DNA from 4 places in the Pseudomonas sp. CH61 genome. Region 2 is predicted to be linked to each of the others. Evidence: predicted binding sites of a transcription regulator. Region 2 holds the regulator's gene; each other region holds the start of a gene.
What was found. The regulator FliA, encoded in region 2, starts transcription of late flagellar genes. The targets are predictions, from matches to a motif close to CTAAAGTTTNNNNNNNNNNNGCCGNTAA.

Region 1 (7,472 bases), 1.6 Mb from region 2:
TTCCAGGGTAGGGCCTTTTGGTTCATGGTTGCCATGACCATTGCCGTGCCCGTTACCATGATCGTCATCACGACCGCCTGCCTGTGCTGCGATTGCCATCACTGCTGCAAGTGCGAAAACCAGTGGTTTGAGAGCCATTGTAGGTTTCATGGTGTTTCTCCATCGTGCTTATTAGTTGGTTAAGTGTTGGTACTTTCTAATTGCACTGCTTTTGTTGTTTGGGTCAGTCAGCGACCCGGATGCTCAGGGTGTTAGCCATTCGGTTCCCCACCCCGGCACTCTGGTTCACCTGGATTACCCCGCGGCTGCCGGTGAAGGCCTGATCACTTGTCGTGACCTGGCGACTGCCGGGTGAGGTACCAGTTGCTCCTGAGCTCGGTAAAAGCGCCACGTTCTGTTGTGAAAGGGCACTGTCGTCAACGCTCTGCGGGCCAGCACTGATGCTGATGCGCGTGACGTTGGCCATCTGGTTGTTGGCACCGGCGCCCTGGTTCACGCCCAGGATCCCGTTGCCATTGCTGAAAGAGTTGCCGCCGATGGTGGCGCTGGCATTCGTCGAGGGGTTACCGGGTGTGTCGATGTGCTGGCGGACGGTGGTGGTGGCGCTGGCCGCGGTGCCAATGGCGATGGCCTTGGTGTTGGTCTGTTGCATCTGGTCGCCAGCGGCCTGGTTGACGTTGTAGTTGCCACGGTACTGAATGCCGGTGTCCTGAATGTTCGCGTTGTTCACTGAGCTGGGGTCGGCCGCCATGGCACTGGCGCAGCCGAAGAGGGCAAGCAGGAGCAGGCAACGATTCATCTTATTGGCCTCCAGCCATGCGGGTCAGCGGCGCAAGGCCTGCGCCCATGGCGCGGTTGACGGTATTGGAGATAGAACCGCCGGCGCCGCCGCCGTGGCCGCTGCTCATGCCGGGCAGGCCGTTGGTATTGGTCAGGGTGTTCATGCCGGGCAGATTCGCCGTCGGCGTGCTGATGTTGCCGCGGATCGAAGAGCCACTGGCCACGCTGGCAAACTCGCCGTCATTGAGCTCAGTGCTGCTCATCGCTTGATTGATGCGGCCTGAAGGGTTGGCATTGACGGTGGTTGGATAAGGGTCTTTACCGCCGCTGCGACCAATAGGAATCGGCTGAACATCGCGATTGAGGACAATCACGCCGTTGCCTTCTGCCTGCGCGTTGAAGCTGATCAACGTACTGGCTGCTGATCCGATCAGCAGAAGGCAGGTCAAACCTTTTTGGATATTCCCCACGGCTGCAATTCCTTCTTCAGTGGGCTGGCCCGAGTCAGCGTTGTGAAGGAGAGAGCGAAAGCTGTGCCGCTTTTTAAAAGTGTTTGGGTTTCAATGAGTTGCAGAATAAGCGTGCACGTTCGATACACAACCTGTTTCAATCTTGAAACACGCATTGCTGGGCCGACCTGTCCATTGGCTTAACAAAGCTCTGGAACAAGGGTTTGCAGCGGTGTGTATCAGCCTTGTAACAACCGGGATGACAAAGCGATGAACAGTGCTGAAACGGCCACTTTGCACGCGGGTGAGTGTTTCAGGAACGGACACTTTCTCCCCAAAACAGGGGAAAGCGCCGGGGAAGGTGACCCATTGGCTGGGTCACTGGGCCAGTAATTGCTCGACGGCGGCAAATGCCTGAGTCTGGCGTTCGCCCCAATTGCCCTGAATGATCTGAAAACGCTGGTGATGGTTTTCAAGCCAGGTTTGCGTGGCCTGGTAAAACGCCAGTCGCTCGTGCAGATCCGGTTGGCAGCGCTGACCGTCATCGGTCCAGTCGATCTGCTCTGGCGAGAGTAAAAGGTGCAGGTCGTAATGCCGCCCCGACAATTCCGATTCCAGCCAGTCCGGGCAGTCGCCGAACAGCGTCTGACTCCACAGCATATTGCTCAGCAAATGGGTGTCGAGAATCAGCAACGACGGCTGTTGCGCCCGCGCTTCATCTTCCCACTGCAACTGGCCCCGAGCGATTCCAGGGATGTCTGCCAGACAGGTGTCACGGGGATTGAGTTCGATAAAGCGGCGCACGTACTCATCCACGCGCACACCGCCAAAGCGTTGTTGCAGGCCCGCCGCCAGCCAGCTCTTGCCGGTGGATTCGGGCCCGGTCAGCACCACGACCTTCATGTGCGCAACGCCGGGTCGGCGCGCCATTCACGAAAGCCTTGAATCGCCAGCAAGGTAAACAGCCCGTACAGCGCCGCGGTCAGGTACAGCCCTTTGTAGACGAACAAGCCGACAAAGATCACATCGAGCACGAACCACAGCGCCCAGCATTGCAGGCGTTTCTGCGCCATCCACAATTGCGCCACCAGGCTGAAACCGGTCAGCGCTGCATCGAGCCACGGTTGCGCGGCGTCGGTCCAATGGGCCATGGCTGCACCGAGCAAGACACTGCCGACCGCGCCAACGCTGAGGCCGTGCAACAGAGTGCGGCGATCGAGGCGGGTGACCTCGCGGCCGTCATGCATCGTCCCGGCGCGGGTCCATTGCCACCAGCCATAGACTTGCAGCGCGGCGTAAATCACTTGCAGCAACATGTCCGAGTACAGCTTCACTTCAAAGAAGATCCAGCTGTAGAGCAAGACCATGACCAGCCCGATCGGCCAGCACCACGGATTCTGTTTGACCGTCAGCCAGACGGCGATCACGCCGAGTGCGGCGGCAAACAGTTCAAGCCCGGACATGGGGGTTCCTTGGGGGAGTGAAAGAAGGGGGCGGATTGTACCCAAAAACGTGTAGGAGTGAGCCTGCTCGCGATAGCGGTGTGTCAGCGAAATTTATACCGGCTGAAACACCGCTATCGCGAGCAGGCTCACTCCTACAGGGGGTGGTGTCTAGACGCGGAACTGGCGCAGGAGGGCGTTCAGTTGTTCGCTCAATTGGCCGAGCCGTACGCTGGCCGCACTCGACTGCTCGGCCGCGATCGCCGTGCTGTGCGAGAGGCCGGCCGCTTGCGTCACGTTCTGATTGATGTCCTCGACCACATGCGCCTGCTGCAACGTAGCGCTGGCAATCGACGCATTCAGACCATTGAGATTGCGCAGTGCCTGGCCAATCGCATTCAGACTGGCGCCGGCCAGCCCGGCTTGTTCGATGGTCAATTGCGACGCCTTGCTGCTGTCGCCGATCACCTTCACCGCCGCTTCGGAGTGATTCTGCAAACGCTCGATCATCGACTGGATTTCCGCGGTCGATTTCTGCGTACGCTGCGCCAACAAGCGCACTTCATCCGCCACCACGGCAAACCCGCGACCTTGCTCACCGGCCCGGGCCGCTTCGATCGCGGCGTTGAGCGCGAGCAGGTTGGTCTGCTCGGCAATCGAACGGATCACCTCCAGCACGCTGCCGATCTGGGTGCTTTCGGCAGCCAGGGTGCGAATCACTTCAACCGCTTGATCAATGGTCCCGGACAGCTTGTCGATCTGCTGCAAGCTGCCATCGATGTTGATCTGGCCCTGTTGCGCCTGCGCTTCGGCGTCGCGCATTTCCGCGGCGGCGTGTTCGGCGTTTTTCGCCACATCTTGCACGCCGTAGGTCACTTCGTTGATCGCGGTGGCCACCAGTTCCATCTGCTGCGACTGCTGCTGGCTGCGTTGCTGGGCCTGCGAAGCATCGTTGCCCAGTTCGCTCGACGATTGGCCAAGCGCACTGGCCGACACCTGCAAATCACCGATCACCCGGCGTAGTTTGGCGGTAAAGGCGTTGAAGTGATGCGCCAGTTCAGTGACCTCATCCTTGCCATGGGTATCGAGGCTGCGCGTCAGGTCGCTTTCGCCACTGGCGATGTTGGCCATGGCGTTCACGGTTTCCTGTAGCGGGCGCACAATGCTGCGTGCGATCAGGATCACCAGCAACGCCATGATCACGGCAATCGCCAGGCCGATGAGCGAAGCCTTGATCATTTGCCCCTGGAATTCCGCCTGGACGTCGTCGACGTAAACCCCGGAGCCGAGCACCCAGCCCCACGGTTCGAACAGTTTCACGTAAGAAGTCTTGGCCACCGGCTCACTGGCACCCGGTTTCGGCCAGCGGTAATCGACCATGCCGGCGCCTTTGGCCTTGGCGATGGCAACCATTTCGTTGAACACCGCAAAACCGTCCGGATCACGGATCGCCGAGAGGTTCTGGCCTTCCAGTTTCGGGTTGGTCGGGTGCATGACCATCACGGGCGTGAGGTCGTTGATCCAGAAGTAATCGCTCTGGTCGTAACGCAGACCACGAATGGCGGTGAGGGCCTGTTTCTGCGCGGCGTCTTTTGTCAGCGTGCCGGCGGTTTCGAGGTCATGGTAATAGGTCAGCAGGCCGCTGGCGGTCTGCACCACGTGCTGGGTTTTCTGGGCCTTGGCATGGTAGAGATCGTCGTGGATCTGCTTGAGCATCAACACGCCCAAGGTCAGCAACATGACCACCGCCACAATCAAGATGAGCCACAAGCGTCGGCTGATCGACACACTGCGCAAGCTGTTCATAACGCTGTCACTCCGGATTCTTTTTCTCTTGTAATAAACGACCGCCAGCATCCAACCACGATTTCGTGAGCGGGCATACGCGACCCAAGTCGTATAACGCGGCAGCGCTATTAAGGCTTGTCTGTTAGGATTTCGGCCCCGCGCGTGAAAACCTGAATCCAAATTGATATTTCACGGAATTTTGACCGTTTCGTGTGGATCCTGTGCGCGCGGAATCGGTACAGCCATAACCAGCTACGCTGATCGCAGTGAACGCTAGAAAAATACTATCGGGGCATGCCGGCGCGCATCGCTCTTTGGGGGATTGATGGATCTTTGGACGGCCTTGCAGGCACTGATACTAGGAGTTGTAGAAGGGCTGACGGAGTTTTTGCCCATTTCCAGTACCGGACACCAGATCATTGTTGCCGACTTGCTCGAATTCGGCGGCGAACGGGCCATGGCGTTCAATATCATCATCCAGCTCGGCGCGATTCTCGCGGTGGTCTGGGAGTTTCGACGCAAGATTCTTGATGTGGTCATCGGTTTGCCGACGCAGCCGAGCGCACGGCGTTTTACCGCCAACCTGCTGATCGCGTTTCTGCCCGCCGTGGTGCTGGGCGTGATCTTTGCCGACCTGATCCACGAATACCTGTTCAATCCGATCACCGTTGCGACTGCACTGGTGGTGGGCGGCATCATCATGTTGTGGGCGGAAAAGCGTCAGCATGAAGTGCATGCCGAAACGGTCGACGAGATCAATTGGAAAGATGCCTTGAAGGTCGGCTTCGCCCAGTGTCTGGCGATGATCCCCGGTACCTCGCGCTCCGGCTCGACGATCATTGGCGGATTGCTGTTCGGCCTGTCGCGCAAGACTGCCACCGAGTTTTCGTTCTTTCTGGCGATGCCAACCATGGTCGGTGCGGCGGTTTACTCGGGTTACAAGTATCGCCACCTGTTTGTCCCGGCAGACTTCCCGGTGTTCGCCATCGGTTTCGTCACCGCGTTCATCTTCGCCATGATTGCCGTGCGCGGCCTGCTCAAGTTCATTGCCAGCCACAGCTATGCGGCGTTTGCCTGGTATCGGATCGTGTTTGGTCTGGTGATTCTGGCGACGTGGCAGTTTGGCTGGATCGATTGGGCAGCGGCCAAACCATGAGTGATTCCCGCGCACGCCGGCCCGAAGGACGACCTTCGGGCGGCAACAACATCCAGAACCTGAAGCTGAAACTGCTGGTTCTGCTGATCGTCTGCGCGCTGCCATTGTTCGGCTCAGTGGCGATGTGGCTGCGCGGGATTTCACTGGTGCCGCTGACCGCTTATGGCGTCGTCAGCGTGCTGGCGTTCTTCATGTACTGGGCCGACAAGCGCAAGGCGCGCACCGATGCCTGGCGCACCCCGGAGAACGTTCTGCACGCCGTGGAACTGGCCGGCGGCTGGCCGGGCGCGTTGATTGCCCAGCAGGTGTTCCGGCACAAGACGCGCAAGGTGTCGTTTCAGATTCTGTTCTGGGTGATTGTCGTGTTGCATCAGGTGTTCTGGATCGACCAGCTGTTTCTCGGCTCGAATCTGCTGACGCTGTTCTGAATACACCGCAATTCCCTATGTAGGAGTGAGCCTGCTCGCGATAGCGGAGTGTCAGTTGGAATTTCTTTGACTGACACTCCGCTATCGCGAGCAGGCTCACTCCTACAGGGATTGGGGTTACAGCAATAAACCGATTTGGGTTTTCTTTGGCAACTTGCTCACGACCAACTGATGCGAACGCTGCAACAACCCCTGCAATTCCTCGGCAGCCAACGGGTAGGGCGGGTGCATGATGATCCACTGCGCCCGCGCCAGATACGGCGCCGGGTGAATGCCCGGGCGGTCGCAATGGCCGAGAAACAGATCCTTGTCGACCTTGAACGCCAGTGAGTCTCCGCGCAGCCCCTGCAAGGCAAACATCTTGTTGCCGGCAATCGAAAACACCCGCACGCCACCCCACTTGTAATCTTCCCGAGCGCCCGGCAATGCCAGGCAGAACGCCGCAACGTCGGCTTCGTTCATCTTTCCCTTGCTCATAACAACCGCTCCCCACAGGCATTGAACGATTCGACCAGATGATCGATCCACGCGCGCACTGCCGGCATCACTCCGCGTCGATGCGGATACACCGCTTGCAGCCAGCCGCCTGGCAGCGACCACTCTGGCAGCATCTGCACCAGCGTGCCGTTTCTCAGTTCCTCTTCGCAATACATCATCGGCAGCAAGGTGAAACCCTGACCGGCCAGCACGCAGGCCTTGCGCACAATAAAGTCATCGATGCCCAGGCGCGCCTCCATGTTCAACTCGAAGCTTTCACCCTGTTGATCAAGCAAGCGCACATGCACCATGCGATCCGCCTCCAGCGCGCCGAGCACCGGCAGATTTTTCAGGTCTTGCGGATGATTGATCGTCTGGCCCTGCAAAAACGCCGGACTGGCTACTACAACCATTTGCGCCTGACGCAAGCGTCGAGTGACCAGCAACGGGTCTTCATCACCGTGTTCACGCACGCGCAGCGCCACATCAAAACCTTCGCCGACCAGATCGACGCGGCGATTGAGCAGGACGACTTCCAGTTGCACCTGCGGGAATTTGCCTAAAAATTCGCTGATGACCCACGGCAACATTTCCCGGGCCAGACCGGTCGGGCATGACACCCGCAAACGTCCACGCGGCTCGCTCGACATGCTCGCCACCGCCTCATCGGCCATTTCTGCTTCGAGCAACATGGCCTGGCAGTGACGCAGATAACGTTCGCCAACGGCAGTGAGATTGAGTTGCCGGGTGGTGCGTTGCAGCAAACGCGCGCCAAGGCGTTCTTCCAGTTCGGCAATGCGCCGTGACAGGCGTGACTTGGGAATCCCGAGCAATCGCCCGGCCGCGGCAAAACCGCCGGCCTCGACGACTTTGGCGAAATAGTAGAGATCGTTGAGGTCTTGCATAGGGAAATCCAACTGTTCTATCAGTGGGACAAACTATCGCATTTCAG
Region 2 (7,472 bases):
TAATGCAGAACGCACACCTGTCAGGTCTGACAGGTATAAAGAGATATCCGACGAGCGGTTCTGATGCAGTACAGTTGATTGAAATACCTGTATTCGGCATACGGATCCCAATACCCGCACTCACCATATGTTGATCGTTCCCACGCTTTGTATGCTTCAGCCGGCCTGCATCAGCCCGGCAACTCCAGATTATCCATCACCCGATTCACCGCCAGCTCGCCGAGCATGATCAATTGCGCGATCCCCAACAGCGTCCTGCGTTGCGACGCGGGTATGAGATGAGCGAAGTCATGGGCGATGGTTCTGGCTGAGGCGAGTGTTTCGCTGGCATCGGCCAGCAGTTCCTCGTTTTTGAAGTCCGCGGTGACGGCGTACATCCGGCGGGTTTTACGCGGTGGTGGGGTGGAGCCGGGTGGGCAGAGGTAGTGATCGAGCGCGCGTTCGGCGGCGTCGTGGAGTTTTTTTGAATCGAGGGATTCGTAGGGGGAGGTGGGGTCGGTTTCGGGTGGGTTGGGTGTTGGTTTGATCATGTGAAGCTCCTAGAGTCATTGGAGCTGCCAACGTTCGCTGCGAGACGAATGAGGGTGGCAGCTATACGCGGGTCGCAGACCGGGACTCTAGAACCGGCAGACCTGAAGGTCTCCCACGTACAGCCGCCATAAAAAAGCGGGTGTTGTGCGTCCAGAGATCGACGGGCTGCGAGACCCGATCGCTGATTCGTCAGCGACCGACCCACAATAGAACCCGACCCCAAGGCGCACAAGCCGGCGGATTCTGGCTTGGCTGTAGGCAATGGCGCAAGGATTTGTAGCCTTGAGACAGTGTCTGCAGGTGTCTTTTAAACAGCTTCGTTTAAATCGAAAAAATTGTGCCGGACATAAGGGCCCCTTCGCGAGCAGGCTCGCTCCCACAAGAAACTGCATTCCAAATGTGAGAGTGAAATGCACACCAAATGTAGGAGTGAGCCTGCTCGCGATAGCGGAGTGTCAGTTGACGAATTTTTTGGATGACACGCCGCTATCGCGAGCAGGCTCACTCCTACAGGGGGCATGTTTTCTCTCCCGATTTCACTCCTTGGCAAAAGTTGGAAAGCTTCTTGCAGTACCCGCCGTGAGCCCGCTCTGGGCGTCAAAAGTTTGCTTTAAAGGAACGGGGAAAACCGGTGGATCGCTCTCAGTTATTCAACACTGCTCGCACAAACGTTGCCGACCTCAGTCGAGGCAATCTGGGCGTGCCGTTGTTGCTGCTGGTCATGCTGGCGATGATGATGTTGCCGGTGCCGCCGTTCCTGCTCGACGTGTTTTTTACCTTCAACATTGCCCTGTCGATTGTCGTCCTGCTGGTCTGCGTGTATGCGCTGCGACCGCTGGATTTCGCCGTGTTCCCGACGATTCTGCTGGTCGCGACGTTGTTGCGGCTGGCGCTGAACGTGGCCTCGACGCGGGTGGTGATGCTCCACGGTCAGGACGGCCACGCCGCTGCCGGTAAGGTGATTCAGGCCTTCGGTGAGGTGGTGATCGGCGGTAACTACGTGGTCGGTATCGTGGTCTTCGCGATCCTGATGATCATCAACTTCGTCGTAGTGACCAAGGGTGCCGGGCGGATTTCCGAAGTGAGCGCGCGGTTCACCCTCGATGCGATGCCCGGCAAACAAATGGCGATCGACGCCGACCTCAACGCCGGTCTGATCGACCAGAACCAGGCCAAGGCGCGTCGTCAGGAAGTCGCCCAAGAGGCTGAGTTCTACGGTTCGATGGACGGTGCCAGCAAGTTCGTTCGTGGTGACGCCATCGCTGGCCTGCTGATTCTGTTCATCAACCTTATCGGCGGTATGGCCGTGGGTATCTTCCAGCACAACATGAGCTTCGGTGATGCCGGTCGGGTTTACGCCTTGCTGACCATCGGTGACGGTTTAGTGGCGCAATTGCCATCACTGTTGTTATCGACAGCGGCAGCGATCATGGTGACCCGTGCTTCCGGTTCTGAAGACATGGGCAAGCAGATCAATCGTCAGATGTTCGCCTCGCCGAAAGCGCTGGCGGTGGCGGCCGGTCTGATGGCGGTGATGGGCCTGGTGCCGGGCATGCCGCACTTCTCGTTCCTGAGCATGGCCGCGCTGGCCGCTGGCGGCGCGTACCTGTTCTGGAAGAAGCAGAACGTCGCCAAGGTCGTGGCACTGGAAGAGGTCAAGCGCCAGCAGGAGCTGCTGCCGTCGCCGGCTCGCGCCATGGAAACCAAAGAGCTGGGCTGGGACGACGTGACGCCCATCGACATGATTGGTCTGGAAGTCGGCTATCGCTTGATTCCGCTGGTGGACCGCAATCAGGGCGGGCAATTGCTGGCGCGGATCAAGGGCGTGCGCAAGAAGCTCTCGCAGGATCTGGGCTTCCTCATGCCGACCGTGCACATTCGTGACAACCTCGATCTGGCGCCAAGCGCCTATCGCCTGACCCTGATGGGCGTGATTCTGGCCGAAGCCGAGATCTACCCGGATCGCGAACTGGCGATCAACCCGGGCCAGGTCTACGGCACGCTCAACGGTATCAACGCCAAAGATCCGGCTTTCGGCCTGGAAGCGGTGTGGATCGAAATCAGCCAGCGTGCGCAGGCACAATCGCTCGGTTACACCGTGGTCGATGCCAGCACCGTGGTCGCGACCCACTTGAACCAGATTCTGTACAAGCACTCCAGTGAGCTGATCGGTCACGAAGAAGTGCAGCAACTCATGCAATTGCTGGCCAAAAGCTCGCCGAAACTGGCTGAAGAGCTGGTGCCGGGCGTGGTCTCGTTGTCGCAGTTGCTCAAAGTGCTGCAAGCGCTGTTGGCTGAACACGTGCCGGTACGCGATATCCGCAGCATTGCCGAAGCCATCGCCAACAACGCCGCGAAGAGTCAAGATACCGCCGCGTTGGTGGCTGCGGTGCGGGTTGGCGTATCCCGTGCAATCGTCCAAAGCATTGTAGGCACTGAGTCCGAGCTGCCTGTGATCACCTTGGAACCAAGGTTGGAACAAATATTGCTCAATAGTCTGCAGAAGGCAGGACAAGGCTCGGAAGAGGGTGTTCTGCTGGAGCCAAGCATGGCCGAGAAGCTGCAGCGTTCGCTCATCGAAGCGGCGCAGCGTCAGGAAATGCAAGGTCAGCCAGTGATCCTTTTGGTCGCTGGCCCGATCCGCGCGATGCTCTCGCGCTTTGGCCGCCTCGCAGTCCCTGGATTGCATGTGCTGGCCTACCAGGAAATACCGGACAACAAGCAAGTGACCATCGTTGCGACAGTAGGGCCCAACGGCTGAGGTAGTGGTTTATGCAAGTTAAGCGTTTCTTTGCCGCCGATATGCGTCAGGCCATGAAGCTGGTTCGTGATGAGCTGGGCGCTGATGCCGCCATCATTGGCAATCGCCGCATTGCCGGCGGTGTCGAGCTGACGGCGGCACTGGATTACAAATTGTCGGCGCTGGCGCCACGGGTTCCGAACATGGAACTCGAAGACGAGCTGCGCAAGACCCAGTCGCGCATCGTCACCGCTCAGGCCGAGTTGAGCCTGCGTGGCGAAGCTGATGGCAATAGCAATCGCCAGATCTTCGCCGGGCTGCCGTTGACGGCTGGCCTGCCGCTGACCGCTGCCGAACCGCTGAGCGAGCCGACTTACGCCGCACCGGCGCGTCCGGCCCCGGCGCCGGCGCAGTCTTCCGGCGGCGTTGATCCGCGTGCACTGGATTCGATGCGTTTTGAATTGAACAGCCTGCGCGAGCTGATGGAAGTTCAGCTCGGCACCCTGGCCTGGAATCAACTGCAAGGCAGCCGTCCGGCGCAAGCCAATCTGTATCGCCGTCTGCAACGTATCGGCCTGTCCGGTCCGTTGTCGCGCGATCTGCTGGCGATGATCACTGATATCGAAGAACCCCGTCAGGCCTGGCGCATGTTGCTTGCGCACCTGGCGCGGATGATTGCCGTACCGGAAGTCGAGCCGCTGGAAGAGGGCGGTGTGATTGCCATGGTCGGCCCTGCCGGCATGGGCAAGACCACCACGCTGGCCAAGCTCGCCGCGCGTTATGTGCTGAAATACGGCGCGCAGAATGTCGCGCTGGTGAGCATGGACAGTTTCCGTATCGGCGCTCAGGAACAACTGAAGACGCTGGGCCGCATTCTCAATGTGCCAGTGACTCACGTCGATCCGGGCCAATCGCTGGTGCAGGCGCTGGATCCATTGCTGCGCAAACGCGTGGTATTGATCGATACTGCCGGCCTCCAGGCCAGCGATCCTGCGCTGCGCATGCAGCTGGAAAGTCTGGCCGGACGTGGCATTCGTTCAAAAAATTATCTGGTCTTGGCAACCACCAGCCAGAAACAGGTTCTAACCGCCGCTTATCACAGTTACAAGCGTTGCGGGCTAGCCGGGTGCATCCTGACTAAACTGGATGAAACGGCCAGCCTTGGCGAAGTGTTGAGCCTGGCGATCAGTCATGAATTGCCGGTCGCGTACCTGACCGATGGCCCACGGATTCCGGATGATTTGCATCTGCCGCGCCGTCATCAACTGGTCAGCCGCGCCGTCAGCGTGCAAATGCAGGAAGAACCCAGCGAAGAAGCCATGGCTGACATGTTCGCTGATATCTATCACAGCCCGACCAAGCAGGTAGGCTGAGGTATTCATGAACAGTTTTTGTACCTACATCGATGGTCTGCCATGCATTGTTCCGGTTGTGAACGCGCAGCCAGTAATGTGGCCTCCGTCTATGCAAGACAAGGTAAAGAAATAACATGGGCAGCATGCATCCCGTACAGGTGATCGCGGTGACCGGCGGCAAAGGTGGCGTCGGCAAGACTAACGTGTCAGTGAACTTGTCGCTGGCGCTGGCAGAGCTTGGCCGTCGGGTCATGCTGCTGGACGCCGATCTGGGACTGGCGAACGTCGACGTTTTGTTGGGTCTGACCCCTAAACGCACACTGGCCGACGTGATCGAAGGCCGTTGCGAATTGCGCGACGTGCTGTTGCAAGGCCCCGGTGGCATCCGCATCGTCCCGGCCGCGTCCGGCACGCAAAGCATGGTGCACCTGAGCCCGGCGCAACATGCCGGTCTGATTCAGGCGTTCAGCGACATCGGCGACAATCTCGACGTGCTGGTGATCGACACCGCTGCGGGTATTGGTGACTCGGTAGTCAGTTTTGTACGCGCCGCGCAAGAAGTGTTGCTGGTGGTCTGCGATGAGCCGACTTCCATTACCGACGCCTACGCACTGATCAAACTGCTCAACCGCGATTACGGCATGAACCGCTTCCGCGTGCTGGCCAACATGGCGCAGAGCCCGCAGGAAGGGCGCAACCTGTTCGCCAAGTTGACCAAGGTCACGGATCGTTTCCTTGACGTCGCTCTACAATACGTCGGCGCCGTGCCTTACGACGAAAGCGTGCGTAAAGCGGTGCAGAAGCAGCGTGCGGTGTACGAAGCCTTCCCGCGTTCCAAGTGCGCGCTGGCGTTCAAGGCGATCGCGCAGAAGGTCGACACTTGGCCGCTGCCCGCCAACCCGCGTGGCCACCTTGAGTTTTTCGTCGAGCGCCTCGTGCAGCAAACGGCAGGGCCCGTGCTATGACCGCAAGCGGTATGAACTACTACAAGAAGTCGGCACGTGACGCGCAGTACGAACTGATCGAGCGTTACGCGCCACTGGTTAAACGCATTGCCTACCACTTGCTGGCGCGCTTGCCGGCGAGTGTGCAGGTCGAAGATTTGATCCAGGCCGGAATGATCGGCCTGCTCGAAGTCTCGACCAAATACGACGCCAGCAAAGGCGCCAGTTTCGAAACGTACGCGGGCATACGAATCCGCGGCGCGATGCTCGACGAAGTGCGCAAAGGGGACTGGGCGCCACGCTCGGTTCACCGCAATACCCGGATGGTCAGCGACGCAATTCGCTCAATTGAAGCTAAAACCGGCCGTGATGCTAAAGATCACGAGGTTGCGGCCGAACTCCAATTGAGTCTCGACGATTACTACGGGATTTTGAATGACACCTTGGGCAGCCGCCTGTTCAGTTTCGACGACCTGCTGCAGGACGGCGAACACGAAGGGCTGCACGAGGATGGCGCGAGTGCTCATCTTGAGCCGTCACGCGATCTGGAAGATGAACGTTTCCAGGCGGCGTTGGCGGACGCGATTGCCAATTTGCCGGAGCGTGAGCGACTGGTGTTGGCGCTGTACTACGACGAAGAGCTGAACCTCAAGGAGATCGGTGAAGTCCTTGGCGTCAGTGAATCGCGGGTCAGCCAGTTACACAGCCAGTGCGCGGCCCGTTTGCGGGGGCGTTTGGGGGAGTGGCGAGCGCGCTGAAGGCAGTGTGGGGACACTGCGAACGAGGCTGGTGCGGTGATGAACGGCACCGGTCTTGCTCTGTTGTGCTCCAGACAGTCTTCGAGTGCTGCGCCGATTGATTGAAGTGGCGCGTCCAGGTGCTGGGCGCGTTTAAGACTGCTTGGAGGTCGAATTGAACAAAGACATGAAAATCCTCATCGTTGATGACTTCTCAACGATGCGGCGGATCATCAAGAACCTGCTGCGCGATCTTGGGTTCACCAACACCGTCGAGGCTGACGATGGCGTGACTGCCATTCCAGTGCTCAACAGCGGCAGCATCGACTTTCTGGTAACGGACTGGAACATGCCGGGCATGACCGGTATCGACCTGCTGCGTCACGTGCGTGCCGATGAAAAACTCAAGCACCTGCCAGTGCTGATGGTGACTGCAGAAGCCAAGCGCGAGCAGATCATTGAAGCCGCTCAGGCCGGTGTAAACGGCTACGTAGTCAAACCTTTCACGGCTCAGGCGTTGAAAGACAAAATCGAGAAGATTTTCGAACGCATCGGCTGATGAACGCGCGGGGGAGCTATGGAGCATAACGAATCTTCACAGGGCGATTTCGAGTCGACCCTGAAAAAACACGCGGTCGAACTGGTCGAAAGCCTTGAAAAAGGCAGGTTCGGCGACGCTGTGCAACTGATCCATGAGCTCAATCAGACCCGTGACCGTGGCCTGTACCAGGAAGTGGGCAAGCTCACACGTGAACTGCACAGTGCGATCGTCAACTTCCAGATCGACCCGAACATGCCGCAGGCCGAGGAAGTGTCGCAAATCACCGACGCCACCGAACGCCTGGGCTATGTGGTCAAGCTGACGGAAGCCGCGGCCAACCGCACCATGGATCTGGTGGAAAGCGCTACGCCGGTGGTCAATGGTCTGGCTGACGAAGCCCAGACTTTGAGCGCCGATTGGGGTCGCTTCATGCGTCGCGAGGTCGGGGCTGAAGAGTTCCGTGAACTGGCGCGCCGGGTCGACGGTTTTCTGTCACGCAGCAGCACGGACAACCGTGCGGTGTCGAGCAATCTCAACGACATCCTGCTGGCCCAGGATTACCAGGACCTGACCGGTCAGGTGATCAAGCGTGTGACCCAACTGGTCACCGAAGTCGAAAGCAAT
Region 3 (7,472 bases), 1.3 Mb from region 2:
ATGGGCAATGCCCAAAACTCTAGCAGCTGTGGCTTGTTTCGCCGGATGGCGTCAGGTTTTTTGACCGCTGGTCTGCTGGCCGGATGCCATTTCACAAGCCCTACTAGTCTCTCAGGCGTGCGATCGGAAACGCACGGTTGCACGGCCTGCCGTCAACCTCGGGCAGGTCTCCCGAAACTTCAAGGAGATGAGGTTCATGTCTAAATATGCAGTGGCAAATCAATGGGGTGGCAGTTCGGCGCCGTGGCATCCGGGTGGGACCTGGGTGTTGGGTGGGCGGGACAACCAGAATGTCGTCGCAATCGAGATCAATTCGCGCGATGACGGTAAAACGTTCACCGGCACCATGACCTACGCCGGGGAAGGTCCCATTGGCTTCAAAGCGCAACGCACCGGTCAGAACCAGTACAACGTCGAGAATCAGTGGGGTGGCAATGATGCCCCATGGCATCCGGGCGGCAAGTGGGTGATTGGCGGCCGGGACAATCAGAACGTTATCGCGTTGAGCGTCACGTCCAGTGACGGAGGGAAAAACCTCAGTGGCACCAATACCTATGTCAACGAAGGCCCGATCGGCTTCCGTGGGCAGATAGAGTAACGGCACCACCGAGTCGTATCCGCCCTTTCGCAGACGTGCGAACGGGCGGATCAGTGGCTCACAGCATTCAGGTGTTTGGCAGCGCCAGGCCTTGGCCCATCTGCACTGGCGAACCGGCGACCAGTTCTTCAGCCCATTTCACCTGATCCGGCCCGAACAGCACGATCGCCGTCGAACCCAGCTTGAAGCGACCCAGTTCAGCACCTTTCTCCAAGTGGATCGGCGCACGGGCGGCTTCGTCGTAGCGGAAGGTTTTCAGTTCGCGCTTTGGCGGGGTGACCAGACCGGCCCATACGGTTTCGATCGAAGCGACGATCATCGCGCCTACCAGTACAACGGCCATCGGCCCGCGCTCGGTGTCGAAGATGCACGCCACGCGCTCGTTGCGGGCGAACAGTTCCGGGACGTTTTCTGCGGTGGTCTGGTTGACCGAGAAGATCCGGCCCGGGATGTAGACCATTTCGCGCAGGGTGCCGGCCAGCGGCATGTGCACGCGGTGGTAGTCCTTCGGCGACAGGTAGATGGTGGCGAAGTCGCCGCCCATGAACGGCGCTGCGTTGGCCGCATCTCCGCCGAGCAGTTCCAGCACGCTGAAGCTGTGGCCCTTGGCCTGGAACACGCGACCGTGCTCGATCGGGCCGAGCTGGCTGACCGCACCGTCGGCCGGGCTGAGGATCGCGCCCGGAGTTTCGTCCAGTGGACGCGCGCCGTCTTTCAGGGCACGGGTGAAGAAGGCGTTGAAGTGCTCGTAAGCGGTCAGGTCTTCGACCAGCGCTTGCGACATGTCCACCTGGTAGCGCTTGGCGAACCATTGGGTGAAGGCATTCTTGAACCAGCGCACGCGGCACTCGGCAATGCAGCCGGCCAGACGCGACAGCAGGTGATGAGGCAGCAGGTACTGACTGAGGATAAACAGACGCTCTTTCATTAGTTGTCCTTAAAAACCTTGAATCTCGACAGGCGTGTCAGGGTGGTTGCCCCATTCGCCCCAGGAACCGGCGTAGCCCTTGACCCGCGGATAACCGAGGGACTTGGCCACCAGATAAGTGAAGCCCGACCGGTGATGGGTCTGGCAGTGGGTAATGATTTCTTTGTCCTTGGTGATCCCGAGGTCGTCGAGGATCTGCGGCATGTCTGTGCGAATACGCAGTTGACGGGCCTTGTCCATGCCGGCGGTCCATTCGAAATTGACCGCGCCGGGGATGTGCCCGGCCTTGGCGGCCAGGACTTTCTCGCCGGAGTACTCCAGCGGACCACGCGCATCCCAGATCGCCAGATCGGCAGCACCGAGACGGCTTTGCAAGTATTCGCGGGTGGCAGTCGGCTCGTCGTGCAAAGTCAGCGCAATCGGGCCGCCAGCCGCTGGTGGTACCTGGATCGACATCGGCATGCCATCTGCCAGCCACGCCGGCAGACCACCGTCTATATAGTGGTACTTGTCGTGACCGATGACGTCGAGCAGCCAGATGAAACGTCCGGCCCAGCCGCCGCCTTCGTCGTCATAGACCACGTAGACCGCGTCTTTGCGATGGCCCAGTTCACCGAACAACGCCTCCAGATCAGCTTTCGCCGGCAGCAGGCCCGGCGCCGGCGGCTGGCCGAGCTGGGTGCGTTTCGGGTCGACAAAGCGTGCGCCGGGCAGATGACCTTCGGTGTAGCGGGCAGCGCTGGTCAGATCCACCAGAATCAGTTCAGGGGAATCGAGGCGCGGGAGCAGGTCGCTCGGCTCGATGACGAGCGGCAAGCCAGAGAAGTCAGACATGTGAGGTCTCCAGGGCACAAAGGGGAGGATTGTAGCGCAGCCTCATCGGCCACGGCTGCTAAAGCTGTGCAGGGCTTTCTCGATGCACTGCGCGGTTTTGCCAAAGGCTTGCACGGTGATGTCGGCGAACGGCCCGCCGCCCTGATCGGCAACCACAATCATGATCACCCGGCCGTTATTCACCAGTGAACGCAGGAACAGATGCTCGCCGCGAAACAGCGTGCGCAGGCTCGGTGGCAGCAGGGCAGAGAATTGTGCGTTGTTGTCCGGGGTAATCCGCACTTGCGCTTGTTGTGCCAACAGCCGTTGCAGCACGCTGCTCTGGCTGACGACAAAATTCAGCGCCGCCGCTTCTTTCGGCAGCCCGGCGGTTTGATTCACGCGCAGATTCGACTGCGTGCGGTCGGCCATCAGGATCATCACCCGGCGCATGCCGCTGGCGACCAGCGCATCGCGAGCGGCGACGGTCAGGCTCATCGCATTGGTGAAGCGGCTCGGTTCGGCGAGCAGTTCGGCGCATTGGCGGCGCCATTGGCCAAGGTCTTCAGCGCTCGGCGCAGCGGCCGGCAACATACCCGCCGGCAAACGGTGCGTGCCCCATGGCCACAGTAGCGAAACCGCCGGGTGCCACAGATCGGGCATTGCATGCTGGCGTGCACTGTTGGCAGCCTGCTGGTGCAGTTGTTGCTGCACTTCGTCCATCGGGATTTGCAGGTAAAGGCTGGTCAGGTACTGCCAGCGTTCGCTGTGTGGACTGTCCCAGGCTTGTTGTGCCGACAGCGCCAGACCGTTGGCCAGCAGCACGGTGTTGGCTGGCTGATTGAGCCAGCGGCGCAGGGTCGGATCATCGTCGAGGCGGTTTTGCTGGCGCAACGGATGCTCGCTGTCACGGGCGATGCGCAGGACTTTCACCAGTTCGCGCTGTTCACTGAGCAGCAATTTATAACCCTGCTGCACCCAGATCGGCAGATGCCAGGCCTGCACCAGCGCTTCTGCGATTTTCAGCAGGCGTACACCAAACAATTGTTTTTCGACTACGCGGGCTGACTCACCCTTGTGGATAACCCGCAGCTCCCATTCTTCGAGCAATTGCGGATACGTCAGCGCCAATGGCCACAGCGGCGACAGAAACAGCAGGCTGCCCCAATGAATGTCCTGCCACAGCCGTGCCAGGCGACTGGCGAAAAAACCGTTGGCCTGTTGTGTCGCGTGCTGGCTGATCATCTGCAACTGGCGCAGGGCCTTGGGGATTTGCATCTGCGGCTCGGCGGGCAACCGCGCCAGCAGTTCTTCTGTGCGCGCAAGGCCGAGGCGATTGATCGCCACTTCAAGATTTTCCGCCGGTGCGGCCATTGTGCCGTGGGTGTGACGATTCGCCTCACGGATAATGCTCAAGGCCAATGCCGGGCTGTCCTGCATCAGGTCGGCGATGTCACGCAACGAGCTGCGGTTATCACGAATCGCCCGACAAACCTTGTCGTGAGACTCTTGCGGCACGGGCAGTCGCACGCCATCGAGCAACTTTACCCAGCCGTCGAGGGTGGTCGGTTTTGCGTGTGGGACGTTCGTTTCATTAGCCATGTCTGGAGGTGATCTTCACTGACTGTAGACGCGCCCGGCATGGGCTAAATTGGCTTTTCGCCTGAACTGGCTATAGTCTGGCGCAGTTTTGCCGATAAGTAGAAGAAGAGATTTTTTAACTTCCGAATATGACCTTGAACCCGACTTAAATAAGTACTTTCTACCTATGGCTAAAATTATCGGCATCATCGTCGTATTCGCGAGCGTGCTCGGCGGATACGTGCTCTCCCACGGCAAGATTGCCGCCCTGATCCAGCCTTTCGAGGTGATGATCATCGGTGGTGCTGCACTCGGTGCATTCCTGCAGGCCAACCCCGGCTACATGACGATGCACGTGCTCAAGAAATCCCTGAGCATGTTCAGTTCGCGCTTCAGCCACACGTTCTATCTGGAAGTGCTCGGGCTGATCTACGAGATCCTCAACAAGAGCCGCCGCGAAGGCATGATGGCTATCGAAGGCGACATCGAAGATGCTGCCGCGAGCCCGATCTTCGCCAAGTACCCGGCCGTGCTCAAAGACGAACGCATGACCGCGTTCATCTGCGATTACCTGCGCATCATGTCGTCCGGCAACATGGCCCCGCACGAGCTGGAAGGCTTGTTCGACATGGAGCTGTACAGCCTTAAAGAAGACCTCGAGCATCCATCCCACGCGGTGAACGGCATCGCCGACGCCATGCCGGGCTTCGGTATCGTCGCGGCGGTACTCGGTATCGTGGTGACCATGGCTTCCCTGGGTGAGGGCGATCAGAAATCCATCGGTCTGCACGTCGGTGCGGCACTGGTCGGTACCTTCTTCGGTATTCTCGCGGCGTACGGTTTCTTCGGCCCGCTGGCGCATTCGCTGGCCCACGATGCCAAGGAAGAGCTGAACGTCTACGAAGCCATCAAGGCCTCGCTGGTCGCTTCGGCTTCCGGCATGCCACCGTCGCTGGCGGTCGAGTTCGGTCGCAAGGTGCTGTACCCGGCCCACCGTCCAAGCTTTGCCGAGCTGGAACAAGCTGTTCGCGGTCGCTAAGTCATGGAAAATAATCAGCCGATTATCATCAAGCGCGTCAAGCGCATAGCCGGCGGGCATCACGGCGGGGCGTGGAAAATCGCCTTCGCCGACTTCGCCACGGCGATGATGGCGTTCTTCCTGGTGTTGTGGCTGCTGTCCACCGCCACGCCGGAGCAGAAGATCGCCATCGCCGGTTACTTCAAAGACCCGGTCGGCTTTTCCGAAAGCGGTACGCCGTACATCATTGACCTGGGCGGTACGCCGACTCTGGCGCCGGAAAACACCCTCAACCCGGAAGTGAAGTCGCAACCGCAGCCTGACAAGGTCACGGTCGACACCGAGCAGGTTGAAGGCATGGCCGAGCAGGTCGAGAAGGAGCGTCTGGAACTGCTCCTGCAAGAACTGCAGAACAAGGTCGACGAGAACCCGCAACTGCAGAAGTTCAAGGACCAGATCCTCTTCGAGATCACCCCGAACGGCCTGCGCATCCAGATCATGGACGCCGAGAACCGGCCGATGTTCGACTCGGGTTCTGCACGCCTGAAACCGTACTTCGAAGACATCCTGCTGGCCATGGCCGACACCATCAAAGCGGTGCCGAACAAGATCAGCATCAGCGGCCACACCGACGCCAAGCCGTACACCGGCACCGGTGATTTCGGTAACTGGGAATTGTCGGCCAACCGTGCCAACGCTGCGCGTCGTGCCTTGATCGCCGGTAGCTATCCGGATGCGCAAGTGGCGCGGGTCGTCGGTTATGCCTCGTCGGCGCTGTTCGACAAGGAAAACCCGTTCAACCCGGTCAACCGCCGGATCGACATTGTGGTGCTGACCAAGAAAGCCCAGGCGGCCATTGAAGGTGCGCAAGGTGCGGATCCGGCGAAACCGGCGGATCAAGGTCAGAACGGCGCCGCTCCGGCAGCGCCGGTTGACCCGAATGCACTGCCGGCGGATCAGCAACCGGTGCCTGCGCACGAGCTGCGCGAACGCTTGAACCTGTTCGACGACGCTGCGCCGAAACCGCCTGAGCCGGGGAGTGCGGCGCCCGCGCCTGCTGCCCCTCCAGCCACTGTGCCGGCCCCCACGCCGAAACAGTGACCGACAAAAAGCCACGGTTACCGTGGCTTTTTTGTATCTGCCTGCGTCGCAATGACCAGTCGCAGTTTTCGCAATCACGGAAGATCAGTTAATGGAAAGACTCAAAGCCTATTTTCAACGGCATGGCAACGCACCCTTCAAATTTGGCGAGGGGCGGGTCAGTGGCTATATTTCCGCCACCCTCGGGCTGTTGAGCCTGCTGGCGGTGTTCTGCTTTCTGTTTCCCGAATGGCTGACCACGGCCGAACTGCGCAAAGTCTATGACGAGCAGTTCGCGCGCACCACGCTGTTGCTCGGTCTGGTGCTGTCGTTCAGCCTCGGCACCCTGAATATCCTGCTCAACAAGCGCAAACGCTTGGGGATTACCGGTCTGGTTGCATCGGGGCTGGCGGTGTTCCTTGGGGGCACTAACGTACAAGTCAGTTCGATCGGACAGACGCCTTATTCGCTGGGGTTGGACTGGTTTGTCCTGGCGCTGCTGGTGTCGGCCATCGTGTTCATTCCTCTGGAGAAGCTCTACTCCAAGGATCCCGAGCAAAACATCCTGCGCCCGCACTGGCGCACCGACCTGACCTATTTCTTCGTCAGCCACATGCTGGTGCAGTTCATCCTGATCTTCATCACCGCCTCGTCGAGTTACATCGCCGGTTGGGCGATGTCGCCGAGCGTGCAGACCAGCGTACAAAGCCTGCCGTTGCTGGTGCAGTTTCTGCTCGCGGTACTGGTCGCCGATCTCGGCCAGTATTGGCTGCACCGGCTCTATCACGTGGTGCCATTTCTGTGGCGCCTCCACGCGGTGCATCACTCCAGCACGCACATGGACTGGCTCGCCGGCTCCCGCGTGCATTTCATCGAAATCCTGCTGACCCGCACCGGTGTGCTGGTGCCGTTGATGCTGCTGGGCTTCGCCCCGCAAGCGTTGAATGCCTACGTGATTCTGGTCGGTGTTCAGGCGGTGCTGGCGCACGCCAACGTGCGGATTAACGGCGGCTGGCTGAATTACCTGATCGTGCTGCCGCGCTACCACCATTGGCACCACGCCCGACACAAGGATTACATCTACAAGAACTACGCGATCCACACGCCGCTGGTGGACATGCTGTTCGGCACCTTCAAATTGCCGCCGAAGGAGTGGCCAGTGCGTTACGGCGTGTTCGGCAAGGAATTGCCGGGCGGGATTGTGCGTCAGCATTTGTATGCGTTTCAGAAACCTGAGCCGAAGATGGCTACGCCAAAACCGCCCGCCAGCGCTTGAGGCAAAAAAAGCCGCGAGATGATCGCGGCTTTTTTGTGTCTGTTGAACTGCAGATCTTCGTGAAGGAAGTTTCTTTCCAGTTTTGAAGAATTACCCTACATCAATCAGTTTTTTACCTTGTTAGCGTGCCCGCCAGTTCTCGCGAGCACAGACCAAGGACGGTTTGAACGCCGCGCTT
Region 4 (7,472 bases), 2.8 Mb from region 2:
TCTTCATCAATCAACTGCCGGAAGCAGCCGAAGCCTTTGTACCAAGCATCAATGCCGGCAAGTTCATGGCGGACATCTATATGCTGGCGCGCCTGCGTCTGGCTGAACGTGGTGTCACAGCGGTTTATGGCGGCGGTTTCTGCACCGTGACCGATCCGCGCTTCTTCTCCTATCGCCGTGCTTCGCGCACCGGTCGCTTTGCCTCTCTTATCTGGCTTACCCGCTAGACTTGCCTGACCTGAATCAACTCTCTGACGCTTGAATCTCCCAGAATCGACCGCATCTATAGGGGTATCTGGCAGGTTTCTTTATTCAGGATGGTTTTTAGGTCCGGCCTGCTCAAAAGGAAGGTGACTTATGCGAATAGACCGTTTAACCAGCAAATTACAGTTGGCCTTGTCCGACGCCCAGTCGTTGGCAGTCGGCCACGATCATCCGGCGATTGAGCCGGCGCACTTGATGCAAGCCATGCTCGAACAGCAGGGTGGTTCGATCAAACCTCTGCTGATGCAGGTGGGCTTCGACGTCAACAGCTTGCGCAAAGAGCTGACCAAGGAGCTCGACCAATTACCGAAAATCCAGAACCCGACCGGCGACGTCAACATGTCGCAGGATCTGGCGCGCCTGCTTAACCAAGCCGATCGTCTGGCCCAGCAGAAGGGCGACCAGTTCATCTCCAGCGAACTGGTGCTACTCGCGGCGATGGACGAGAACAGCAAGCTCGGCAAATTGCTGCTCGGCCAGGGCGTAAGCAAGAAAGCCCTGGAAAACGCGATCAACAATCTGCGTGGCGGCGAAGCGGTAAATGACGCCAACCACGAAGAGTCGCGCCAGGCGCTGGATAAATACACCGTCGACCTGACCAAGCGCGCCGAAGACGGCAAGCTCGATCCGGTGATCGGTCGTGATGACGAAATTCGTCGCACCATTCAGGTTCTGCAACGCCGCACCAAGAACAACCCGGTGCTGATCGGCGAACCTGGCGTGGGTAAAACCGCCATCGCCGAAGGTCTGGCCCAGCGCATCATCAACGGCGAAGTGCCGGACGGCCTCAAAGGCAAGCGTCTGCTCTCGCTGGACATGGGCGCGCTGATTGCCGGTGCCAAGTATCGCGGTGAGTTCGAAGAGCGCCTGAAATCGCTGCTCAATGAGCTGTCGAAGCAGGAAGGGCAGATCATTCTGTTCATCGACGAACTGCACACCATGGTCGGCGCCGGTAAAGGCGAAGGCTCGATGGATGCCGGCAACATGCTCAAGCCAGCACTGGCGCGCGGCGAGTTGCACTGCGTTGGCGCGACCACGCTCAACGAGTACCGCCAATATATAGAGAAGGACGCGGCGCTCGAGCGACGCTTCCAGAAAGTCCTGGTGGATGAGCCGAGCGAAGAAGACACCATTGCCATCCTGCGTGGCCTCAAAGAGCGCTACGAGGTTCACCACAAGGTGGCGATCACCGACGGCGCGATCATCGCCGCGGCCAAGCTCAGCCATCGCTACATCACTGACCGGCAGTTACCGGACAAGGCCATCGACCTGATCGACGAGGCTGCCAGCCGCATCCGCATGGAGATCGACTCCAAGCCGGAAGTGCTTGATCGTCTGGAACGTCGCCTGATTCAGTTGAAGGTGGAATCTCAGGCGCTGAAGAAAGAAAGCGATGAAGCGGCGATGAAACGTCTGGAAAAACTCCAGGAAGAAATCGTCCGTCTCGAACGTGAGTACTCGGATCTGGAAGAAATCTGGAACTCGGAAAAAGCCGAGGTGCAGGGTTCTGCACAGATTCAGCAGAAGATCGAGCAGTCGCGTCAGGAACTGGAAGCCGCGCGCCGTAAAGGCGACCTCAATCGCATGGCTGAATTGCAGTACGGGGTGATCCCGGATCTGGAGCGCAGCCTGCAAATGGTCGATCAGCACGGCAAGAGCGAAAACCAGCTGCTGCGTAGCAAGGTGACTGAAGAAGAGATCGCCGAAGTCGTATCGAAGTGGACCGGCATTCCGGTGTCGAAAATGCTCGAAGGCGAGCGCGACAAGCTGATGAAGATGGAAAGCCTGTTGCACAAACGGGTGATCGGTCAGGAAGAAGCGGTGGTCGCCGTCGCTAACGCAGTACGGCGTTCGCGAGCCGGGTTGTCTGACCCGAATCGTCCAAGCGGCTCGTTCATGTTCCTCGGTCCTACCGGTGTCGGTAAAACCGAGCTGTGCAAGGCGTTGGCCGAATTCCTCTTTGATACTGAAGAGGCGATGGTGCGGATCGACATGTCCGAGTTCATGGAGAAACATTCCGTGGCGCGTCTGATCGGTGCGCCACCGGGATACGTCGGTTACGAAGAGGGCGGTTACCTGACCGAGGCTGTGCGTCGCAAGCCGTACTCGGTGATCCTGCTGGACGAAGTCGAGAAGGCGCACCCGGATGTGTTCAACATCTTGCTGCAAGTGCTTGAGGATGGTCGCCTGACCGACAGCCATGGCCGCACGGTGGATTTCCGCAATACCGTGATCGTCATGACCTCGAACCTCGGCTCTGTGCAGATTCAGGAGCTGGTCGGTGATCGTGAGGCACAGCGTGCTGCGGTGATGGATGCGCTGACGTCGCACTTCCGTCCGGAGTTCATCAACCGGGTCGACGAAGTGGTGATCTTCGAGCCTTTGGCACGGGATCAGATCGCGGGCATTACCGAGATCCAGTTGGGCCGTCTGCGCAGTCGTCTGGCCGAGCGCGAGCTGAAGCTGGAACTCAGCCCGGAGGCGATGGACAAGTTGATCGCCGTTGGTTACGACCCGGTGTATGGCGCACGTCCTTTGAAACGGGCGATTCAGCGCTGGATCGAAAACCCGTTGGCGCAGTTGATCCTTTCGGGGCACTTCATGCCAGGCGACACGGCAACCGGCGCTGTCGAGAACGACGAAATCGTTTTCAACTGAGTCCAAGTGCCAATGAAAATTGGGAGGCCCTACATCGTAGGGCCTTTTTTTTCGTTAGGCTGTTGAACTCAAAGGAAAAGGCTTGTAAAGTGCGCCCCGCAGTCAGTCGCCAAGACGGTCTCAGCTCACTGAGCTGAAATCTGAAATAAGTTGCAAATCATTAACTTGAAAGCAATTTAGGGGGTTGACAGAGGTGTTCTAGGTTGTAGAATAGCGCGCCTCAGACACACGAACGCAGCGATGCGAACGAGTGACTGGATGCAACAAGTTTCACCGTTGTAAATTGAAATATGTAGTTCCGTGATAGCTCAGTCGGTAGAGCAAATGACTGTTAATCATTGGGTCCCAGGTTCGAGTCCTGGTCACGGAGCCAATTTCAAGCCGGGGTATAGCGCAGTCCGGTAGCGCGCCTGCTTTGGGAGCAGGATGTCAGGAGTTCGAATCCCCTTACCCCGACCATTTTTGGGTCGTTAGCTCAGTTGGTAGAGCAGTTGGCTTTTAACCAATTGGTCGTAGGTTCGAATCCCACACGACCCACCATTTTTGAAACCAGTTAACGCTGGGATCGAATCTTAAGATCAGAGGCCAAAAGCGCTGATCGAAGAAGGCGATCTTTGAAAGGTCGCCTTTTTTTTACCGGGGTATAGCGCAGTCCGGTAGCGCGCCTGCTTTGGGAGCAGGATGTCAGGAGTTCGAATCCCCTTACCCCGACCATACTAAAAATCCTCGTATCGAAAGATACGGGGATTTTTTTTGTCCGACAAAAACTCATTTCCCCTTCAAGTCATCATACAACCTGCCGATAGCCCGCTAACACGAGGGGACTGCCATGGCTTCGCCCCTTGAATCTGGCCAATACAAGAATAAGGGCGTTCCTCATGTTGCTTCGTCAGTTGAATATTGCTCCCCGGGCGGCCCTGGGGTTCGCCCTGATCGCGGTGTTGGTGGCTTTGCTCGGCGTGTTTGCGCTCGGGCAGATGTCGAGTATTCGCGACAGCGAGGTCGCGGTAGAAAACCAGTGGCTGCCGAGTATTCGTGGCGGCGACGAGATTCGCGAGATCATGCTGCGTATCCGCACCATCTCGTTGCGCATGGCGCTGGATCAGGACACGAACAATATCGCCACCTACCGCAGCCAGATGGACACCCGCGACAAGGAGCTGAGCGAGAAAATCGCCGCTTACGACAAACTGGTCAACACCCCGGAAGGCCAGCAGCTATACGACCAGTTCAAAAAGACCTTCGCCGCGTATCGCAGTGGCATCGCCCAATCCTTCGCCCTCGCCGAGCAAGGCAAGCGTGATGAGCTGACCAAATTGTTGCTGGTCGACATGAAAACCGTCGTCGATGGCTCCGGAAAGCAACTCAACGACCTGGCGGACCTGTTCGCCAAACAGGTCGCGGCTGAAAGTCAGAAGTCCGCTGCGCACTACGAAAACTCGCGCACGATTGTCAGCTTGTTCATTGCCTTGGCCGCGCTGGCCACCGTAGCACTGGCGATGATGCTCACGCGCAGTATCGTTCGCCCGCTGAGCAGCGCCGTGAGTGCAGCAGAAAGTGTCGCGCAGGGTGATCTGACCCGACCGATCGAAACCCATGGCAACGATGAAGTCAGTCGTTTGCTTAAAGCCTTGGCGACCATGCAGCAGAACCTGCGTGAGACGCTGCAAGGCATCAGCGGTTCGGCCACACAACTGGCGACCGCTGCCGATGAACTCAATGCGGTGACACTCGACAGCACACAGGGGCTGCAGCAGCAGAACAACGAAATTGAACAAGCTGCGACTGCAGTCAACCAGATGACGGCCGCAGTGGAAGAGGTCGCACGCAATGCGGTGTCGACGTCTGACGCGACTCGCCAGTCCAGCGAGTCGGCACACTTGGGCCAAGTGCGCGTCAGTGAGACCGCCACCGCCATCAATGCCCTGGCCAGCGATGTGCAACAGACCGGTGAGTTGGTGCACTCACTGGCCAACCAGTCGCAAGACATTGGCAAAGTGCTGGACGTGATTCGGGCGATTGCCGAGCAGACCAACCTGCTGGCGCTCAACGCAGCAATCGAAGCGGCTCGCGCCGGCGAGAGCGGGCGAGGGTTTGCCGTAGTGGCCGATGAAGTAAGGGCTTTGGCTTATCGTACGCAGCAATCGACGCAGGAGATCGAGCAGATGGTCCAGGGCATGCGCAGCGGTTCGAGCCTGGCGCTGGATTCGATGCAGGCCAGTACCGCGCGGGCGACCACCACGCTGGCGTTGGCTGAGCGTGCCGGTGAGGCACTGCAAACCATTACCGCGTCGGTGCATGAGATCCATGAGCGCAATCTGGTCATTGCCAGCGCTGCGGAAGAACAAGCGCAAGTCGCGCGGGAAGTGGATCGTAACCTGGTGAACATTCGTGATTTGTCGGTACGTTCTGCCGCTGGCGCTAACCAGACCAGCGCCTCCAGCCATGAGCTGTCGCAACTGGCCAACGCCTTGCAGGGTATGGTGCGGCGCTTCCAGTTGTAAAACCGCAGGCATGAAAAAGCCGCGTTTCTCTCAGGAGAAGCGCGGCTTGTTTTTTTACTGCCGATCAAGCGCCGTCTTGATCTTTCAGGTGCTCGAACAAGCCTTTTGGCATCTTCTTGCCGTTGGCTTCAAAGTTGGCCTTCACGTTGTTGTAGGCCTCCTGCTCGTCGATGAAACCGTCATGGTTGGTGTCGATCTTGTCGAAGTCGGACTTCGGCGCGACTTTCAGAAATTCGGCGCGGGAAACCTTGCCGTCACCATCGCTATCAGTCTTGGCCATCGAAGCATCGCCACATTTACCTTCACCGCATTTGCCTTCCGGCGCTTTCACCGAGGTTTCTGCCGAGGCGACCATGTACCCCTGCGCCAGTGGTTGAGCGGCAAACACCGAACCGGACAGCATCAGGCCGCCCGCCAGCGCGGCGCCGATCAGGCCAATGGATTTTTTACCGAGGGTCGAAGTACGGGACATTTACATTCTCCTGGGCTGCACTGCGCAACCACACATTAAGGACGCTTGCCTGAGCAGGTGTTGCTCGGGTGTGGCCATTAAGCGGTGGCGGTGTATCGCGACTGTGTCGCGCAGCAGGGGAGTTTGTAAGCGAAGGAGGGAAAAGCGGGGCGGGGATACAGTAAGAAACAGATCTTTCGATCAACACAAAACATTGTGGGAGCGAGCCTGCTCGCGAAAGCGTCGGGTCAGTCGCATTAACATTGAATGACAGAACGCATTCGCGAGCAGGCTCGCTCCCACAGGTTTTTTAATGCAATTTCAGACGCGGCTCGGTGCCTCGGCCAATCTTGCTGCCCAGCATCAGCATCGCCGTGCGGAACGGCCCGTACAGCGCCATCTGGTGCATGCGATACAGCGACACGTAAAACATCCGCGCCAGCCAGCCTTCGAGCATCACGCTGCCGGTCAGGTTGCCCATCAAGTTACCCACAGCCGAAAAACGCGACAGCGAGATCAGCGAGCCGTAGTCGGTGTACTTGTACTCCGGCAGCGTCTTGCCTTCGATGCGCAATTTCAGCGATTTGGCCAGCAGCGACGCCTGTTGGTGAGCGGCTTGCGCCCGTGGCGGCACGTTGCGATCGGTGCCCGGTTGCGGGCACGCGGCGCAATCGCCGAAGGCGAAGATGTTTTCATCGCGCGTGGTTTGCAGGGTCGGCAACACTTGCAGTTGATTGATGCGGTTGGTTTCCAGGCCGTCGATGTCCTTGAGGAAACCCGGTGCGCGAATACCGGCAGCCCAGACTTTCAGGCTGGCCTTGATCTCGTTGCCGTCGGCGGTGATCAGGCTGTCGGCGGTCACTTCGCTGACTGACGCATTGGTCATCACATTGACCCCGAGCTTTTCCAGGGTCTTGTGCACTGGCCCGCTGATGCGCTCCGGCAGGGCTGGCAACACCCGTGGGCCGGCTTCGATCAGGGTGATGTGCATGTTTTCCGGTTTGATCCGGTCCAGACCGTAGGCCGCCAGTTCATGGGCGGCGTTGTGCAATTCTGCCGCCAGTTCAACACCCGTGGCGCCAGCGCCGACGATCGCGACGCTGATCTGCTCGACCACATCGGTTTGCCCGGCGTGCGCACGCAGATAGTGATTCAACAGTTGCTGGTGGAAACGCTCGGCCTGTTTGCGCGTGTCGAGGAACAGGCAGTGCTGCGCCGCGCCCTGAGTGCCGAAATCATTGGTGGTGCTGCCGACGCTGATCACCAGCGAGTCGTATTGCACTTCACGTGCAGGCACCAGTTCTACGCCGTTTTCGTCGTAGGTCGCCGCCAGCTGGATTTTCTTCTGCGCGCGATCGAGCCCGCTCATGCGCCCCAGCTGGAACTCGAAGTGGTTCCATTTCGCCTGGGCAACATAGTTGAGTTCGTCTTCGGAAGAGTTCAGCGATCCGGCGGCCACTTCGTGCAACAGCGGCTTCCAGATGTGTGTCAGGTTGGCGTCGACCAGCATCACGCTGGCCGTGCCGCGCTTGCCCAGAGTCTTACCCAGACGGGTAGCCAACTCCAGACCGCCGGCGCCGCCGCCGACAATAACA

Region 1: the regulator FliA is predicted to act here: its motif matches at 4,607-4,634, upstream of AC5SEM_RS11660 (methyl-accepting chemotaxis protein).
Region 3: the regulator FliA is predicted to act here: its motif matches at 4,012-4,039, upstream of motA (flagellar motor stator protein MotA).
Region 4: the regulator FliA is predicted to act here: its motif matches at 3,701-3,728, upstream of AC5SEM_RS21360 (methyl-accepting chemotaxis protein).

The regions. Positions count from the first base shown of each region.
Region 1 covers NZ_CM182098.1:2,608,037-2,615,508, reverse strand. Annotated here, with positions in the region: gene fapC (amyloid-like fimbrin subunit FapC) at 1-150, opposite strand, end outside; gene fapB (fibril amyloid subunit FapB) at 224-799, opposite strand; gene fapA (functional amyloid chaperone FapA) at 801-1,250, opposite strand; gene AC5SEM_RS11670 (AAA family ATPase) at 1,608-2,132, opposite strand; gene pnuC (nicotinamide riboside transporter PnuC) at 2,129-2,692, opposite strand; gene AC5SEM_RS11660 (methyl-accepting chemotaxis protein) at 2,843-4,477, opposite strand; gene AC5SEM_RS11655 (undecaprenyl-diphosphate phosphatase) at 4,785-5,615, shown strand; gene AC5SEM_RS11650 (DUF1294 domain-containing protein) at 5,612-6,043, shown strand; gene AC5SEM_RS11645 (MmcQ/YjbR family DNA-binding protein) at 6,161-6,520, opposite strand; gene AC5SEM_RS11640 (LysR substrate-binding domain-containing protein) at 6,517-7,425, opposite strand.
Region 2 covers NZ_CM182098.1:1,019,656-1,027,127, forward strand. Annotated here, with positions in the region: gene AC5SEM_RS04610 (DUF6124 family protein) at 171-530, opposite strand; gene flhA (flagellar biosynthesis protein FlhA) at 1,163-3,292, shown strand; gene flhF (flagellar biosynthesis GTPase FlhF) at 3,304-4,644, shown strand; gene fleN (flagellar synthesis regulator FleN) at 4,761-5,591, shown strand; gene fliA (RNA polymerase sigma factor FliA) at 5,588-6,328, shown strand; gene AC5SEM_RS04635 (chemotaxis response regulator CheY) at 6,495-6,866, shown strand; gene AC5SEM_RS04640 (protein phosphatase CheZ) at 6,885-7,472, shown strand, end outside.
Region 3 covers NZ_CM182098.1:6,359,518-6,366,989, forward strand. Annotated here, with positions in the region: gene AC5SEM_RS28605 (lectin OAA family protein) at 197-598, shown strand; gene asd (archaetidylserine decarboxylase) at 666-1,526, opposite strand; gene rhdA (thiosulfate sulfurtransferase) at 1,536-2,360, opposite strand; gene AC5SEM_RS28620 (HDOD domain-containing protein) at 2,403-3,941, opposite strand; gene motA (flagellar motor stator protein MotA) at 4,108-4,959, shown strand; gene motB (flagellar motor protein MotB) at 4,963-6,039, shown strand; gene AC5SEM_RS28635 (sterol desaturase family protein) at 6,131-7,294, shown strand.
Region 4 covers NZ_CM182098.1:4,772,831-4,780,302, reverse strand. Annotated here, with positions in the region: gene pgeF (peptidoglycan editing factor PgeF) at 1-227, shown strand, start outside; gene clpB (ATP-dependent chaperone ClpB) at 358-2,922, shown strand; tRNA gene AC5SEM_RS21380 (tRNA-Asn) at 3,220-3,295, shown strand; tRNA gene AC5SEM_RS21375 (tRNA-Pro) at 3,305-3,381, shown strand; tRNA gene AC5SEM_RS21370 (tRNA-Lys) at 3,387-3,462, shown strand; tRNA gene AC5SEM_RS21365 (tRNA-Pro) at 3,560-3,636, shown strand; gene AC5SEM_RS21360 (methyl-accepting chemotaxis protein) at 3,801-5,426, shown strand; gene AC5SEM_RS21355 (HvfA family oxazolone/thioamide-modified RiPP metallophore) at 5,491-5,898, opposite strand; gene AC5SEM_RS21350 (NAD(P)/FAD-dependent oxidoreductase) at 6,188-7,472, opposite strand, start outside.